One region of the Lentilactobacillus curieae genome, then DNA from elsewhere that is predicted to be linked to it. Evidence: predicted binding sites of a transcription regulator. Region 1 holds the regulator's gene; each other region holds the start of a gene.
The links. Region 1 encodes Rex, which represses fermentation and respiration genes when NADH is low (regulators of the CRP and FNR family bind a similar motif). Its sites were predicted from a motif close to TTGTGAANTANTTCACAA; they were not measured.
Positions count from the first base shown of each region.

Region 2: adhP (alcohol dehydrogenase AdhP) is a predicted target of Rex. The motif match lies at 3,505-3,522, and genes of this name have one in related genera.
Region 3: PL11_RS02945 (class II fumarate hydratase) is a predicted target of Rex. The motif match lies at 4,924-4,941, and genes of this name have one in related genera.

Region 1 is NZ_CP018906.1:1,612,348-1,618,406, reverse strand. Features, by position in the region: gene PL11_RS07835 (APC family permease) at 1-368, opposite strand, end outside; gene groL (chaperonin GroEL) at 535-2,151, opposite strand; gene groES (co-chaperone GroES) at 2,204-2,488, opposite strand; gene PL11_RS07820 (redox-sensing transcriptional repressor Rex) at 2,684-3,316, opposite strand; gene PL11_RS07815 (ABC-F family ATP-binding cassette domain-containing protein) at 3,490-5,442, shown strand; gene tsaD (tRNA (adenosine(37)-N6)-threonylcarbamoyltransferase complex transferase subunit TsaD) at 5,500-6,059, opposite strand, start outside.
Region 2 is NZ_CP018906.1:1,768,677-1,774,735, forward strand. Features, by position in the region: gene PL11_RS08560 (class I SAM-dependent DNA methyltransferase) at 1-260, shown strand, start outside; gene PL11_RS08565 (nucleotidyltransferase) at 265-1,401, shown strand; gene PL11_RS08570 (DUF177 domain-containing protein) at 1,484-2,041, shown strand; gene rpmF (50S ribosomal protein L32) at 2,091-2,264, shown strand; gene adhP (alcohol dehydrogenase AdhP) at 2,421-3,437, opposite strand; gene PL11_RS08585 (response regulator transcription factor) at 3,657-4,343, shown strand; gene PL11_RS08590 (sensor histidine kinase) at 4,340-5,869, shown strand; gene yidC (membrane protein insertase YidC) at 5,993-6,059, opposite strand, start outside.
Region 3 is NZ_CP018906.1:587,622-593,680, forward strand. Features, by position in the region: gene PL11_RS02930 (NADPH-dependent FMN reductase) at 1-573, opposite strand, end outside; gene PL11_RS02935 (anion permease) at 617-2,038, opposite strand; gene PL11_RS02940 (flavocytochrome c) at 2,063-3,454, opposite strand; gene PL11_RS02945 (class II fumarate hydratase) at 3,494-4,876, opposite strand; gene PL11_RS02950 (MurR/RpiR family transcriptional regulator) at 5,259-6,050, opposite strand.

The DNA of each region.
Region 1 (6,059 bases):
GCCACGGTCAACATGTAGTCAACCAGCAGAGACCCACCAGCTACCAACCCAGCAGATTGGCCCCAATTTGTACTAGCAACAACGTATGCTCCACCACCAGAAGGATAAGCATGAATAATTTGTTGGTATGACAACGTAATTGCTGTCAACAATACCAACACAAGGGCTGCAACCCAAATTTGATACATCATAGCCGCAGCAGATAAGGTGATCAAGATCGTTGTAATTTGCTCAGTACCATATGCGACTGACGATAGCGCGTCAGAAGACAACAGTGCGAGTGCTTTGAATTTTGTTAACGATTGACCACCTTCATCAGTAGTCTTCAACGGCTTCCCAATGAGAAGGCGTTTTATATATCGCCACATAATTAGTAACCCCTTTAAAATAAAGAATAATTGCGTTAATTACGAACTAACAAATAATAGTCCATATCGCCTACAAAAACAAGCCTAATTATTTTCAAATATCACTAACTACGATAACACAAAAAGCGCCCAGTAAACTGGACGCTTCGTTAAAATTCAAATTAAATTACATTCCCATTCCAGGGTTTGGCATTGGTGCTTGTGGAGCATCATCCTTTGGTTCATCAGCAACAACAGCTTCAGTGGTTAACAACAATGCAGAAACTGATGCAGCATTTTGTAGTGCTGAACGGGTAACCTTGGTTGGATCAACGATTCCGGCAGCAATCATGTCTTCAAACTTATCTTCGGCGGCGTTGTAACCAACACCATCCTTTTCATTCTTAAGTTTTTCAACGATTACTGAACCTTCAATTCCGGCGTTTTCAGCAATTTGACGAACAGGTTCTTCTAGAGCCCGACGAACAATCTTAACCCCAGTTGCTTCATCACCAGTTGCAGTTACGCCATCAATGTTCTTCATAACATTGATCAGTGCAGTACCACCACCGGGAACAAATCCTTCTTCAACAGCGGCTCTAGTTGCATTTAAAGCATCTTCGATTCTGTACTTACGTTCTTTTAATTCAGTTTCAGTTGCGGCACCGACACGAACAACGGCAACCCCACCAGATAACTTGGCAAGACGTTCCTTTAACTTGTCACGGTCAAAGTCAGAAGTAGTCTTTTCGATTTGGTTCTTGATTTCATCAACACGAGCACTAATTTGGTCTTTAGCACCTGAGCCTTCAACAATAGTTGTTGAATCTTTAGTAACATTAACCTTACCTGCTTGGCCTAATTGATCCATAGTGGCATCCTTTAAGTTCAAACCAAGGTCATCAGTAATCACTGTAGCGCCAGTCAAGATAGCAATATCTTGAAGTTGGTCTTTACGACGATCACCAAATCCAGGAGCTTTAACAGCTACAACATTGAATGTTCCTCTCATCTTGTTCAAAACAAGAGTTGGAAGAGCTTCACCACCAATATCATCAGCAATGATTAACAATGACTTACCTTGTTCAACGATTTGTTGAAGAAGTGGTAAGATATCTTGAATGTTTGTAATCTTCTTATCAGTAACTAAGATGTATGGGCTATCAAGGTTAGCTTCCATTTTTTCGTTGTCAGTTACCATGTATTGTGACATGTAACCACGATCAAATTGCATACCTTCAACAACATCTAAACTAGTATCAACTCCACGAGATTCTTCAATCGTGATAACACCATCGTTACCAACCTTTTCCATTGCGTCAGCAATTAATTTACCAACTTCTTCATTGGCTGAAGAAATTGAGGCGATTTGAGCGATATCGTCCTTAGTAGCAACTTCATGTGACATTTTGTGAAGTGCTTCAACGGCAGCTTTAGTAGCCTTTTCAATCCCGCGACGAATCCCAACAGGGTTTGCACCAGCGGTAACGTTCTTCATTCCTTCGTTAACGATTGCTTGAGTCAAAACAGTTGCGGTAGTAGTACCATCACCGGCAACATCGTTTGTCTTAGAAGCAACTTCAGAAACTAGCTTAGCACCCATGTTTTCGAAATGATCTGGTAGTTCAATTGACTTTGCAATTGTTACACCATCGTTTGTGATGGTTGGGTTACCAGCAGTCTGTTCCAAAACAACGTTACGTCCCTTAGGACCAATTGTAGTCTTTACAGTATCAGCTAATTTATCGACACCGGCAAGCATCTTAGTTCTAGCGTCTTCAGAGAACTTAATTTCTTTTGCCATTCTTAAATCCACCTCATAAATTATTTTTAATTATTATTAATGGAACTAATCACTATTCAACGATAGCAACAATATCCTTTTCATGTAAAACTAAATAGGAGTTATCTCCGTCTTCAACTTCTGTACCTGCGTATTTGTCGAACATAACTTCATCGCCAGCCTTAACTACTGGTGCAACGGTGTTACCATTGTCCAAAACACGGCCAGATCCAACGGCAATAACTTTACCAGTTTGTGGTTTTTCCTTTGCGTTACCTGCTAACACAATGCCACCAACCGTTTTTTCTTCTTCTTTTTGCGTTTCAATAATAACGCGATCTCCTAATGGTTTTAACACGTTAGTCCCTCCATACTGAATGTTTTTAGCAACATTAGCACTCGTTTGATAAAAGTGCTAATCACTGTTATCAATAATATTATTATCAGTCCTAAAATGCAAGCCTCAACGGTTTAAAAATCAAAAAATTCGCCGACGACATGCAAAAAAGCCAAAATAAAAAAGCCAGAGAGAAACTCTCTGACTTAATGATGCTTACTTTCCAAAGTTTTCAATAAAATAGATCAATGTTTGTAATTCGTTTGTCAAATCAACATTTTGAACCAGAACTCTATCAGGAACTGAAATTCGAATTGGTGTAAAGTTAAGGATTCCCCTAACCCCACCTTCAACTGCTTGATCAGCAACTCCTTGAGCAACTTCTGATGGAACAGTCAAAATAATCACTTGGATTTGTTGTTCCTTTAATTGGTTAGCCAAATCACTAACTGGATAGACAGGAACTCCATCTTGGATTGTATTAACGATACTATCATTTGAGTCAAACGCTGCTGAAATTCTAACATTCCCATCTTTGTGGAAGTTAAAGTTTAACAAAGCGTGACCCAAGTTACCAACCCCGACCAAGCCAACGTTAGTTAAATGTTCTTGGTTTAAAATCTGTTTGAAAAAGTTGAGCAGATTATCAACATCATAACCATAGCCCCGTTTCCCCAACGCACCAAAATAAGAAAAGTCGCGACGAATTGTTGCGGAATCTACTTGAACGGCATCTGCAAGCTCCGTTGAAGAAATTCTTTCTTTTCCAGTGTCATGGAGAATATTTAGATAACGGTAATAAATTGGCAATCGTTTTGCTGTTGCCTTTGGGATATTTTCAGCCGTCACGAGTAATTCCTCCTCAATTTTATTTGCTTATTAAAAAGTTTGTGAATCTCTCTTCACTGTTTATTCTATCATAAGATGAGTGCTTGTGAAAACAATTTCAAATAATATTTGATAGCTTTTTCCAGAATGCTGATGTGTGATAGAATGTTAATACTTAGAAAGGTGGATGCCGCATGATTATTTTGCAGGTCCAAGACGTCGCAAAGCGATTTAATGGCGAAAATATTTTTTCCGGAGTCAACTTAAACATCCAGGAAAAAAGCCGAATCGCATTAGTTGGTCAAAACGGTGCTGGTAAGTCAACCCTAGTAAAAGTAATTATGGGAGAGATGACAGCAGACGAAGGAAGTATCTCAGAAAAGAAAAACCTTACGGTGGGATATTTAGCCCAGGATACCGGCCTTGACTCGAACAAAAACATTTACGATGAGATGGAATCGGTTTTTGATGACCTAAAGAAAACAGAACAAAAGATTCATAACCTGGAAGTACAGATGAGTGAGGAAGGCCCATCAATGAGCCCTGACGACTTTTCTGAGCTCTCCAAGACGTATGACAACCTTCGAGCAGACTTTGAGCAAAATAATGGTTACTCGTACGAAGCTGAGATTCGGGGAGTTCTTCACGGATTCGGATTCGGCGAAGATGACTATGATCACAAAATCAACGAATTATCTGGTGGTCAAAAAACCCAACTTGCCCTCGCTAAACTCCTACTTGAAAAGCCTGATTTATTGATCTTAGATGAACCAACTAACCACTTGGATGTTGACACAATTACTTGGCTTGAGGGTTACATAAAGAACTATTCTGGTTCGTTACTGATAATTTCACATGACCGTTATTTCTTAGATCAGATTGTTAATGAGGTCTATGAAATGGCGCACAAAACTCTCAAACATTATCAGGGAAATTACACCGATTTTGTAAAACAAAAAGAGATGCAGACCGCTACCAGAATGAAAGAGTACGAAAAACAACAGGCAAAAATTGCCAAACTTCAAGAATTTGTGGACAAAAACATCGTCCGGTCTTCGACAACCAAGCAAGCCCAAGCAAGAAGAAAACAACTAGAAAAAATGGACGTTATTGAGAAGCCCGTCGACTACACAAAAGTAGCCCGCTTTGCGTTTACCCCAAGTAAGAAAAGCGGTGAAAACGTGCTCAAGGTGACTAACGCGGCAATCGGCTACGACCACATCTTAAGCGAACCCGTTAATTTTGAAGTTAAACGAAATCAAGCGATTGCCATTGTTGGTCCAAATGGTGTTGGAAAATCAACGTTACTCAAAAGCATTCTGGGAAAGATTCCGTTCATCAAGGGTTCTTCTCACTATGGAACTGGCGTCGATGTGGGTTACTATGACCAGGAACAGCAGAATTTGCACCGTGGTAAAAAAGTCTTAAATGAACTCTGGGACGATCATCCCACCACTAACGAAGGCGATATTCGAAGTATCTTAGGGAGCTTTCTTTTCTCCGGCGATGATGTTGATAAACTAGTTGCCGATTTATCAGGTGGCGAAAAAGCTCGACTATTGTTAACAAAGTTAGCGATGCAACATAATAACTTCCTAATTTTAGACGAACCAACTAACCATTTGGACATAGACAGCCGAGAAGTATTAGAAAAGGCGTTAAAGTCATTTGATGGTACCATCTTGTTCGTTTCTCACGACCGTTATTTCATTAACCAATTAGCTACTTCTACAATTGAAATTTCTGCAGATGGAAGTAAAATTTATCTTGGAAATTATAATTATTATGTAGATAAAAAAGCTGAACAGGATGCATATAAAGAGCGTGAAGAGCAAAAAGAACTTGCAAAAAATCCCCATCTACATGACAAACCCGCAACCACTGATAAGCAAAATTATCAAAACAATAAAGAAGCACAAAAGCAGCTCAGAAAATTAACCAGAGAAGTCGCCGCATTAGAAGAACAAATCGACGACCTTAATAATCAAAAGTCTGAGATTGAAACGCAAATGACCCTTCCCGAGAACTTTAACGATGTCCAAAAGTCAGCCGACTTGCAGACTAAATTAAGTGAAATTGAAGTTGAAATTAGCAAAACAGAAGATACCTGGGAAGAAAAGAGTATCGAATTAGAAAGTTTCAATTAATAATTAGACAAACAAAAAGGTTCCCTAATCAATAACGATTAGGGAACCTTTTTTGAGTTATTTATTCATTAAATCAAATTCAAGAGATGGGTCTGCGTTAAGGGTTGCATCAGCACGGACACCCTGACGGTAAAGCATTTCTCCTGCAGAACCAATCATTGCAGCATTATCTCCGCAAAGTGAGAGCGGCACTAAAACTAACTCAGTGTCTTTAAATGCAGTCAATTCGTCAGTCAACCTTTCGCGAAGTCCCCTGTTTGCAGCAACGCCCCCAGCCAAAATCAATTGGTTTACTGGGAACTCCCGGAGAGCTCGCTTAGTTTTATCAGCAAGAACGTCCACAACTGCTTGTTGGAAACTTGCAGCCAAGTCTTCCCGACTCAGACTTTCGTGAATCTGATCAGCATGATGAACAGTGTTAATAAATGCACTTTTTAGACCACTGAAACTAAAGTCAAAGTTGCTGTCATCATCCATTGCTCTCGGAAAATTAAAGGTATCCTTACCTTGATGAGCTAACTCGTCAACTTCTTTTCCTGCAGGGTAGTTAATCGATAACACCCGACCAATTTTATCGTAAGCCTCACCAGCTGCATCGTCTCGAGTTTCACCAATGA
Region 2 (6,059 bases), 160 kb from region 1:
CATTTATGTGGTCATCATATTCAACTGATGACTCTGAGCATGCAATTGAGCATGACTTGGTATTCTTCTTATACAATGAAGATAAGGAAGCGTATGAGGCATATAACGAAGTTCACGATGAACGTTCATTTTCTCTTGCAGAATATCAACAAAAATTGAATGATGCAGGTTTTACTGCCGTGAAGGTTACAACTAATTTTGGTAAGGAACCATACCAAGAAAACGTTAAACGATGGTTCTTTGAATGTAAGAAGGGATAGTAAGGTGGACACTGCGGTTGGGATTGTTGCTGAATACAATCCGTTTCATAATGGACATCAATATTTAGCTGCTCAAGCTAGAAAAATGGCTCATGCAGACACAGTTATTGCCATTATGAGTGGTAACTGGGTCCAAAGAGGCGAACCTGCTATGTTTGATAAGTGGCATAGGGCTGAAGCTGCAATCGCCGCTGGCGTTGACTTAGTGGTGGAATTGCCATTTTTCGGCGCTGTTCAGCCATCCCATATTTTTTCGAAAAACGCCGTTAAAATTGCCCAAGCAGTCGGTTGTGACGCGCTATCGTTCGGTGCAGAACATCCCGACATGGATTATGATGTGTTGATTGCAAACCAACCGGTTAGGGCAGATGCCTTTAAGCGATTTGATCGACCTTATGCGACAATATTTCAGGAGTACCTTCGTAAAAAAACCGGGATAGTTTTGAAAGAACCCAATGACATTCTAGGATTTGGTTATGCAAATGCTAACCATGAGTTAGGGAACCCATTAAAGTTATATCCAGTTAATCGAAAGGGTGCTAATCACAATGATAAGTGCCTTGAAGGGTCGCTTAACATTGGTAGTGCTTCCGCAATTCGTAACGAAATTCAAAGGAATAATCTTGCGGCAATTAAAGATTTTGTCCCGAAGACAACCCTGGAGATGGTAGGCAAGTCGTTTCAGTATGACTGGAATCAATTTTGGCCATTCTTGAGGTACGAACTGATTGAAAGCTCAATTGATCGGCTTCATGAAATCTATCAGATGACTGAGGGCATTGAATATCGGCTTAAAGACTCAGCAAAAAAGGCGCAAAGTTTTTCGGAGTTTTTAAACCTAGTCAAAACTAAACGGTATACTTACGCTAGAATTCAGCGTTTGTGCGTTTATGTTCTTGTTCAGTGTTTTGAAGAGGATATGCTTGAAGAACCTAGCTACATTCGACCACTTGCGTTTAATCAGCAAGGAAGAAAGCATCTAAACCAAATAAAACATGATGTCGATTGGCCAATTATCACTAAAGTAACGGACGAACAAATCAAGAATCAGCTGTTACTTGACTATCAGTCGTCTATGTTGCTGCAAACAATAAGTAATGAAAATCAAGACATTTATCGATACCCCATCATAAAAAATTAAAAACGTTTGCCTATCAAGGAAATAGCCTTGACAAGGTATTTTGATGCCGGTATAATAAGTCGTGTTGCATTGGAGGAATAACATGAAAATGTATTTTAGGGAACTTCAGAAGTACCCCGAAAGTGCACCTTTCAAGTTTGAGGAAACTCTTGATATAAAGCAAGAGCTTCTAGACAGATATGCTGATCAAGTAATTGATGCGGACAAGTTTACCATAACTGGAACAGCTTTTGCTGACCAGGGCGACGTGATTATTGATTATTACGTGACTGGTAAACTAATAGTGCCATCATCTAGATCATTAGTACCTGTTGATCTGCCTATGGATTTTGACGTTGAAGAGTTTTATGTGCCATCAAAGGCTGCAGAAGCCAGGTACCCCAAAGATTCGATTGTGTTTGTTCTTGATGAAGAAGCAGAAGTCGATTTGACGGGCTCAGTTATTGATAACGTCATACTTAACATTCCGATGCAAGTTCTATCGGAATCAGAAATCAAAACTCAGGATATGCCGAGTGGCGATGGCTGGGAAGTTATGACAGCCGATGATTTTGATAAGAACAAGGCAGAATTAGAAACTGTTGATCCACGTCTAGCTAAACTAAAGGATTTGTTCGACGAGAATGATCAAGGTAGTTAGACACTAATAATTCACTAGTGGATATTTTTTAGTAGAGGAGGGATTTTTAATGGCTACACCAGCACGTAGAACCTCTAAGACAAAGAAGCGCATGCGTCGTGGTCACATCAAGTTACAAACACCAAATCTTAGCTTTGATCCTAAGACTGGCGAGTACAGATTGCCACACCGTGTATCACCATCAGGCTACTACAATGGCCGTAAGGTTCTTGATAACAAGTAATACTTACTTGGCTAAACTCTTAAGAACGCCATGGATTCTTAACGAGTTTGTGAAGGGGCTCTAAGCTTAACGCTTAGAGCTTTTTTAGTGCGATAATTCTGGAATAAAAAAGTCCTAGTCAAAGTGACTAGGACTTGAAACAATTTAAAATTGAATTTATTTGGTGAAGTCAATAACCATCCGACCAACGATTTGGTTGTTCTTCATTTCATCAATGATGTCGTTAACTTCTTCAAGCTTTCTTGTTTGGACAATTGGTTTAACTTTACCTTCTGCACCAAATTGGAAAGTTTCGGCAAGATCTTGACGAGTTCCAACAAGAGAACCAGCAACTTGAATTCCATCAAGAACTGTTTTATCGATGTTAAGTGCCATGTCACCTTTTGGTAGGGCAACAGCAACTAACTTACCATCTGGACGGAGTGAGTTAACTGATGTAGTAAATGCGTCGGTGTTAACAGCAGTAATTTGTGCGTTGTGAACTCCACCAACTTTGTTTTGGATTTGTTCAGCAACATCTGGATCATGACGGTTAATTGTGATTTCAGCACCATTTTCTTTGGCAGCGTTAAGTTTCTTATCATTACCATCAACGGCAACTACATGAGCACCAAAGACGTTGTGTGCAAATTGAACAGCTAAATTACCAAGACCACCGGCCCCAACAACTTCGACCCATTGCCCTGGGCGAGTTTGGCCAACCTTTAGTGCTTTGTACATAGTTACACCGGCACAGGTTAATGAAGTTGCTTCAACAGGGTCAAGTTCTTCTGGAACCTTAACCGCATAGTTTGCATCAACAATAACTTCTTCAGCCATCGCACCATCAACACTGAAACCGGCGTTCTTTACATTACGGCAAAGTGTTTCTCTACCAGTGTTACAGTACTCACAGTGACCGCAACCCTTAAAGAACCATGCGATTGATACCCGATCACCAATCTTTAGGTTAGTAACGTCGTCGGCAACTTGAATTACTCGACCAACACCTTCGTGACCAATAATTCTGCCAGGTACTGCACCAAAATCACCAGCAGCAACGTGAAGATCTGTGTGACAAAGACCACAATATTCAACCTTAACTAGTGCTTCACCATTAGTAATGGGGCGTAATGTAACATCCTTGATATCAACATATCCGTCAACTGAATCGCGTACAACTGCAGCTTTCATATAAAAACCATCCCTCTGAAATTTTTTTTCTAAACAACTTCATTATAGAGGATTTTGGTTGTTTATCAAGTGAAAAAATGCACAAATTCAAGGATAATATTGAAAATTATTTCCACCATAATTATGAGAAAAGTACTCGTAATTTACCTAAGTGTGTTAAAATTAGATTATTATTAAAAAGAATTTAAAAAAGATTTATAAAGTAGGAGAAATCAAACAATGAGTCGAGTTTTAATTATTGAAGATGAAAAAAATCTTTCCCGATTTGTAGAATTGGAATTACAACATGAGGGCTACGAAACCCAAGTTGAGTTAGATGGTCGTAAGGGTTTAGATGCTGCGTTAAATGAAAACTTTGACGTAATTTTACTAGACTTAATGCTTCCTGAACTTAATGGTATGGAAGTTGCCCGTCGCCTAAGAGAAAAGAAAAACACCCCAATCATTATGATGACTGCTCGTGATTCAGTTATCGACCGAGTATCTGGTTTTGATCACGGTGCGGACGACTACATCGTTAAGCCATTTGCAATTGAAGAATTGCTTGCCAGAATTCGGGCATTACTAAGAAGAATTCAAATTGAAAATGACCAACAAAAGGGCAACAAGAAGACCGTTACTTTCAAGGATTTAACTATTGAAAAAGAAAGTCGGATCGTTCGTCGTGGCGACGAGGTAATCAACCTTACGAAGCGTGAGTATGAATTGTTGCTGGCATTGATGGAAAATGTCGATGTTGTTTTAGCACGTGATGTCCTATTAACCAAGGTTTGGGGATATGATTCAGAAGTTGAGACTAACGTTGTCGATGTTTACATTAGATACTTAAGAAACAAAATTGATCGTCCCGGAGAAAACAGCTATATCCAAACTGTTCGGGGCACTGGGTACGTGATGCGTTCATGATCACTGAAGGTAAAAAGAAAAAAAGGACCTCACTTAGACTAAAGTGGTCCTTTTTCACATCTATAGGTGTATTTATTATTGTCCTGATTTTTTCTGTGTTGATTTATAACCGGTTTACGAATGTTTTGATTCAGCAAGAGCGTGGCTATATAAATAATACATTGATGACGGTCTCAAATCGGTTGTCAAGTTTTGATTCCCCATTTGACAAGCCAGGAGTTAATTCTATGCTTCGTCCGGATATTACCTCAAAGGGAGAGAACGATGCACTGGTTGATAAAAAAACCAACCAAAACATCTATTCTGATTCTTTGATTGTGAACTTATCGCGCGACAGCATGGTGGTTAATGTGTACAGCACAGATAATAAGTTGCTATTTGAATCTCGAAAGTCAAACTTTGATTTCAAAAAAAGTGACAAGAAAAAGGTCTCATTAATTCGTGAACACGGTCAACAGGTCATGGTTGGGCGGATGCCTGTTTTGTCTAAGCAAAACGGCTCATTAGTTGGTTACGTTCAAGTTACTGATACGCTGAATAATTATCACACTACTGTCAGAAAACTGATTGCTATTATGGTTATTTTGGTAATCCTGGCCGTAATTATTTCAGTTGTAGTAGCTTACTTTTTGGCATCTGAATTACTTAAGCCGATGAAGGAAATCCAACGCACTATTTCTGAGATTAAAGAGAATCCCGATTCTGATGAACGAGTTCCTGACCTGCATACAAACGATGAAATAGCTGATCTTGGAAACTTATTCAACGGGATGCTTGATCAGACTCAGCGGTACATGAACCAGCAAAGTCAGTTTGTGGAAGATGTTTCTCACGAGTTGCGGACACCGGTTGCCGTTATTCAAGGACACATGGAAATGTTATTGCGATGGGGTAAAGATGATCCTCAAGTCTTAGACGAGTCCTTGAAGGCATCTTTACAAGAAACCAAACGGATGCAATCTTTGGTTGCTGAAATGCTGGATCTTTCAAGAGCTGAGCAAATTGAAATCAATTATAGTGATGAAGTGACTAAAGTTAATGAAGTCTTTGATCAAGTTAACAATGACTTCAAGATGATTCATCCGGAGTTTACGTTTATTGTTGATGATGACACCGATGGGGATATATACGTCCAAATTTATCGAAATCATTTAGAGCAGGTATTAGTCATTCTGATTGATAATGCTATTAAGTACTCTAAAGATCGCAAGGAAATCCACACTTCAATTTCAACGACACCTTCGACCGTAAACATTGCGGTTCAAGATTTTGGTGAAGGAATTTCTAGTGAAGATATTTCAAAAGTATTTAACCGCTTCTACAGAGTTGATAAGGCGCGCTCGAGGGATAAAGGTGGAAATGGATTGGGATTATCAATCGCCCACAGGTTAATTGAAGCCTATCATGGTGATATATCAATTGAGAGTTCACTAGGGTATGGATCAATTTTCCAAATCAAGCTGCCAATTCTGAAAAATAAGCAGGATGATGATACAGAAGAAAATTCTGCAGATCTAGATAAATAAACGGGACTAGGGGTTTAATGCACCCTGATAAATTTATCTCGATTGCCATCAAATAAAAAAGAGCTACGATGTTAAAAACAGCGTAGCTCTTTTTGTTAATATCACATCTTTGCCAAACACAAACTACTTTCGATTTCTTTGTTGTTTGCCGGCGTTTCGTTTGCGATTATTATTGTTGTTTGTTTGATTG
Region 3 (6,059 bases), 1.0 Mb from region 1:
TTCATCATCCGCATAGGTATGTTTAAGTTTACCAGTTACATCTGTAAAGGTCATGAAATCTTCGAACAAGGCGTCTAAACGTTCATTTTGACTCTCGTCCAACAGGTCTCCATTTTGATCAAATGCGTTAAGTGAATGACCTAATAAGAACTCAGAACTTGGCATAATTCTGGCTTCAATTTCTGGTGAATCCAAAATTTGGCGAAGTTGAGCTTGGGCACGAGAAGTTCCCAAGTTACCAAATGAAGCTCCAGTGATCATAACCGGTTTGTCCATTAATGGATGGATTCCGTATGATAACCAAGCAAGCGCACTTGAAAGGATTGCTGGGATACTGTGATCCCATTCAGGAGTGGCGATAATTACGCCAGCAGCGGCATCGATTTTTGCGGCCATTTCTTTAGCTTGATCTGGAATTACCATTCCGCGGGTCTTTTGGAAAATTGGTAAGCCATCGACCTCCATCAAGTCAATTTCTGCCTCACCTTTATACCGTTGTTGCATATATTCCAAAAGTTGGCGATTTGTGGACCGATCAGCGTTTGACCCCACAATTGCAACAATTTTTTTCATAATTTTATTCCTCTTCCTAACTCTTTTCATCTTAAACAATGGCTTACCACATACCGATTAACTTCATCCAGAGTGAACCTACACCAACCCAGACAACTAGGTAGAAGATTCCCATTAAGGCGTTCATCGACCACCACTTGTTTTGAGTAACGTATCCTGAACCAAACAAGATTGGTGAAGGACCACTACCATAGTGAGTAGTTGATGCGAACAAGTTACCGAAGAAACCAAGCATCAATGCAGCAAGCATTGGTGGAACTCCGGCAGATAGAGCAACGGCAAGCAAAGCACTGTACATTGCACTAACGTGAGCAGTAGCACTAGCAAACAAGTAGTGACTGTAGAAGTAAGCCAAGATGATGATTACCAAAGCGATAATCCAGTTGAAGCCCTTCATATCATCTGAAATTGTCTTACTTAACCAAGGAATAAATCCAAGGGTGTTCAATTGAGTTGCCATCATAACAAGAACTGAGAACCAAGTTAAAGTATTCCAAGCACCAGTTTCGTGAGTAACGTCGCTCCATGATAGAACGCCGAATACCAACAGTAATGACAAAGCAATAAATGCAGTAACAGTTGCGTCAATGTGAATAACACTACCAGCTACCCAAAGAACCAGCGCTACGATAAATACTGCTGTCATAGCTTTTTCGGGTTTGCTCATTGGACCCATGTCTGACAATTGTCCTTCTGCCCATTCACGAGCATTAGGTGTTTCTTTAATTTCAGGTGGGTAAATCTTGTAGATAATAAATGGAACTAAAATCAATGAAATCAGTCCAGGAACTAAGGCTGATAAGAACCAACCCATCCAGCTAATGTGGACACCTAGTGACTTAGCTAATGATTGTGCCAATGGGTTTCCGGCCATAGCGGTCATAAACATTGCTGAAGTAATAATGTTTCCTTGGAATTCTGAGTAAAGTAAGAATGATCCGATTTTACGTTGGGTACCATCCTTAGGGCTTGAACCAAATGATTCAGCCAATGAATTAATGATTGGATACATGATCCCACCGGCACGGGCAGTGTTACTTGGAGTGGCAGGTGCCAACACCAAATCAACCCCGATCAATGAGTATGCCAATCCTAAAGTCTTACGACCAAACATCTTAACAAATTGGAAGGCAATTCGTCTTCCGAGCCCGGTTTTAATAAAACCACGGGAAATAAAGAATGCCATTACGATCAACCAAATACTTCCGTTACCAAATCCGGTAATGGCGGTATCGATTGGGACTACGCCAGATAATACTGTAATGGTGAAACCAATAATTGCAACCCCACCAATGGGGAGTGGTTGGGTGATACACCCAATAATTGTTGCCACGAAAATGGCAAACATATGCCAGCCGGCCATTGAAACACTGTCCGGTTTAATTGGTGAAGCAAACCATAAGATCAGCCCAACCAAAACTGGCGCTATGAATTTTTTATAATCAACTTTTTCTAAGCTCATCAGCTTTCCTCTTCTCGTATCTCGGTACTAGTTCAAATAATTAAATACTTGTTGACCCGCTTGGCGACCAAAAATCACAGTTTCCGCAATCGAGTTCCCACCGATTCGGTTATTACCGTGAAGGCCCCCAACGATTTCTCCACAGGCATAAAGTCCTGGGATAACTTGGTCATCATCAGTCAATACTTCAGTTTCCTTATTGATACCAACGCCACCCATAGTGTAGTGAACAGCTGGAGCAATGTGGATAGTGTAGAATGGGCCATCTTCAATCGAGCGGTCCATTCCAGTCGTTCTACCAAACTCAGTATCGTTATGGTCAGCGACTGCCTTGTTCCAAGTAGCCACTGTTTCAGCCAATGCCTTACCATCAAGACCAGTCTTGTCAGCAACTTCTTCCACGGTGTTACCTGTGTTTACCAACCCGATTGAGTCGTAAAATTCAACGGCTTTAACTCGGTCACGGATTGCCTTACCAAATACAAGGTAGGCGCCGCCTTCGTTCAAACCATCAATGGCATTAGAAACTGTCTTTCTAGTGTCCAATTCGTTGATGAATCGCTTGCCAGACTTGTTAACCAAGATGGCACCTTCACCACGAACAGCTTCCCCGATTAGGTAAGCATGAGCGTTGTCTTGTTGAACAGTTGGGTGAACTTGGATTTGGTCCATGTCGACCACTTTGGCACCCAATTCTTCTGCCAAACGAATTCCGTCTCCGGTTGCACCAACTTGGTTAGTTGTCTTGTAGCCCTTCAAGTCAGGACGGTACTTAACTAACATGTCTTGGTTAGCACCGAAACCACCAGTAGCCAAAATAATTGCCTTGGCAGCAATGTGCTTTGCTTCGCCATTGGCAGTTACCTTCATACCGGCAACCTTGCCATCGCTATCCTTTTCAAGTTCGTTAACCTTAACACCTGCAAATAGAGGAATTTCTAGCTCTTGAATTTGCTTTAATAATTCAGTTACCAAGAAGGCACCGATTGGAGCCATTGATGCTGGACGATGAGTTCTCATCTTGCTCATCCCACCAGTGATGGTAATGTCATCCAAACGGATGCCGTGGTCAGCTAACCAATCGATTGAAAGTGCAGCGTGATCAGTGAAGTATCTTAATAGTTCAGTGTTGTTCATCCTGCCACCACCGACATAAGTTTCTTCAAAGAAATCTTCATAGCTATCAACCACGTTGTGCTTAAGTTGAACCAAAGTTTCAGCGGCATTCATCCCTGATGATGCTCGAGTTGAGTTACCACCTAACTTGTCCATCTTCTCCAAGATGATTGGGTTCAATCCCAATTCTTTGGCTTGGATGGCACTGGTCAAACCAGCAGCACCTGAACCAATCACAACTAGGTCATAACTATCTTTTAGTTCGCTGACATCAGTCAGTCTGAATTTAAACTTGTCTGCCATTGTTTTGCTCCTTCGTTTTGGTAATTCGCACCAATCGTCTTATTTGTCGTAATTAGTCATGTCGATTGGCACAACCCATGCGTCAAATTGTTCTTCAGTAATTTCGCCAGACTTCAATGCTGCTTCTTTCAATGTAGTACCGTCTTTTTGGGCTTGTTGAGCTATTACAGCACTGTCGTGGTAACCAATGTGTGGTGACAATGCAGTAACGGTCATCAATGAGTTTTCAACTAACTCTTCCATTCTTTCAGCGTTAACTGTCATGCCGGCAATCATCTTGTCAGCAAAGCCAATTTCAGTACCTGCCAATAATTCAGCTGATTCAAGGAATGCACTGATTAATACTGGTTTGTAAACGTTCATTTCAAAGTTACCTTGGCTTGATGCAATATCAACAGTTACGTCGTTACCCATAACACGGGCAGCTGCCATTGTGATTGCTTCTGCTTGGGTTGGGTTAACCTTACCAGGCATGATTGATGAACCAGGTTCGTTAGCTGGTAAGTTTAATTCACCATATCCGGCACGAGGACCACTACCTAAGAAACGAACATCGTTAGCAATCTTCATTAAATCACTTGCTAGTGTCTTGAAGGCACCGTGAACAACGTTTAGTCCAGAGTGATGTGAAAGGCCATAGAACTTGTTTGATTCTGAAGTGAACTTAATGCCGTAGATTTCAGTCATCTTTTCAGCGATGATTTTTGAGAAATGAGGGGCGGCGTTCAAACCAGTTCCAACAGCAGTACCACCCATTGCTAATTCGCCAAGGGTTGGTGCTAATTGGTTAAGGTATTCCAAATCATGTTCCAAAGCACTCTTCCAACCACTGATTTCTTGACCAAATGTCAATGGCACAGCGTCTTGAAGGTGGGTCCGGCCGATTTTAACAACGTCCCAGTACTTCTTTTGTTTCTTATCTAATTCGTCGATCAAGTGTTGAGTTGCCTTCTTTAAGTCTTCAACGGCAACTGCTGCAGTAATGTTCATTGCAGTTGGGAAAATATCGTTTGAACTTTGACCATGGTTAACGTCATCGTTTGGCAAGATTTCAATATTAGGATTGATCTTAGCTGCCATGTGAGAAACAACTTCGTTAGTGTTCATGTTAGTTTGAGTACCTGAACCAGTTTGGTAGATAACCAATGGGAAGTCTTTACGCAAGTCTTCGTCACTAAGAGCCAACAAACTATCAATAGCTTCGATAATTAAGTCAGCTTTTTCAGCTGCAATTGCCTTTTCTTCTTTGTTAGCTTGAGCAGCAGCCTTCTTAATTTGAAGCAATGCCTTGATCATTTCCAATGGCATCTTTGAGCCAGTTGGGAAGTTGTTACGGCTACGTTCAGTTTGTGCGCCCCAAAGTGCGTCAGCGGGAATTTGTACGGGGCCTAGAGTGTCTTCTTCAGTACGATATTCTGTCATGATGTATCCTCCTATTTCTGGACAAACGATTAACATTATTTACAAACAAATGATATATTTCACAAGGTGCTATAGTCAACCATTTAGCAATCTATAAAGATTACTTATAACGCCACAACCCCCTTGAACACGGCATTCTTGTTATTCGCCGTTTATGTACACTAGCGATAGCGACCCAGCCAAAGTCGTTGATACCACTACGATTGATCACGATTTCACATCAATATTTAAAAAAATGTGAGCTACTGCCCTCCCATCTAAATTTGCTCAAAAAAATACCCCAAACCGGCAGTTCGACAACTAACAGAATGGAGCACGAAAAAAATTCACTTTTTCTAGTATAGCTAATGTAGGCGGGTGGGTCTAGGAGAAAATGGATAAATCAGACATTTTCTTGGCCACCCTTATATTCCCTAAATTGATACAGCAACAATTCCATAATCACTATCATTGAAACATGTGATGTGATTTCAATTTTCTTGTCGTGAATCTCGTCAGAAAATACGTATAGATTATAATCGCTTAGATTTTGAATACTATTGTTGTTAGCCCCCGTCACTGAAACGAGGGAAGCAAAGTCACACTGGTTTTTGATAACCTGAATAATCCGGATCAGCTCTTGGTCATCCCCCGAATAACTCATCACAAACACAAGGTCATCCTTACCAATATTTCGGTAGGCCAACTTCCGTTGCTCAAAATTTTTAGGAAAGACTACCAGAAATCCTTCTAGGGTATACAAGTATTCAACGTACTCTGCCGCATACTTGCTGAATCCCTTCGCAAAGATAAAGATTTTTGGTCGGTTCATCATCAGTTCACAGAGGGAGTTCAGTTTGTTATCGTCCAAAACCCTGACGGTTTCCTCAATATTCTTGAGGTATTCTTCGCGGTAATCAGATTGCTTCATGTCAAAGGTAGCAGTAGCTGCTGGCTTTTCTTGGTCATTTAAAACTGTATATTTGATCACAGTCGTAAATTCACTATAACCAGAAAAACCAATTTTACGGACAAACCTTAGGAACGTGGTTGTGGACACAAAACACGCCGCAGCAACTTCCCGAATGTTTTGGTTATGGATCTCGTTCATGTGCTTAATAACGTAATCCAAAATTTCATATTCATTTTTAGTTAGTTTCTCAATGTTTGGATTAATTATTTCAAAAAAATTCATACTGGATCC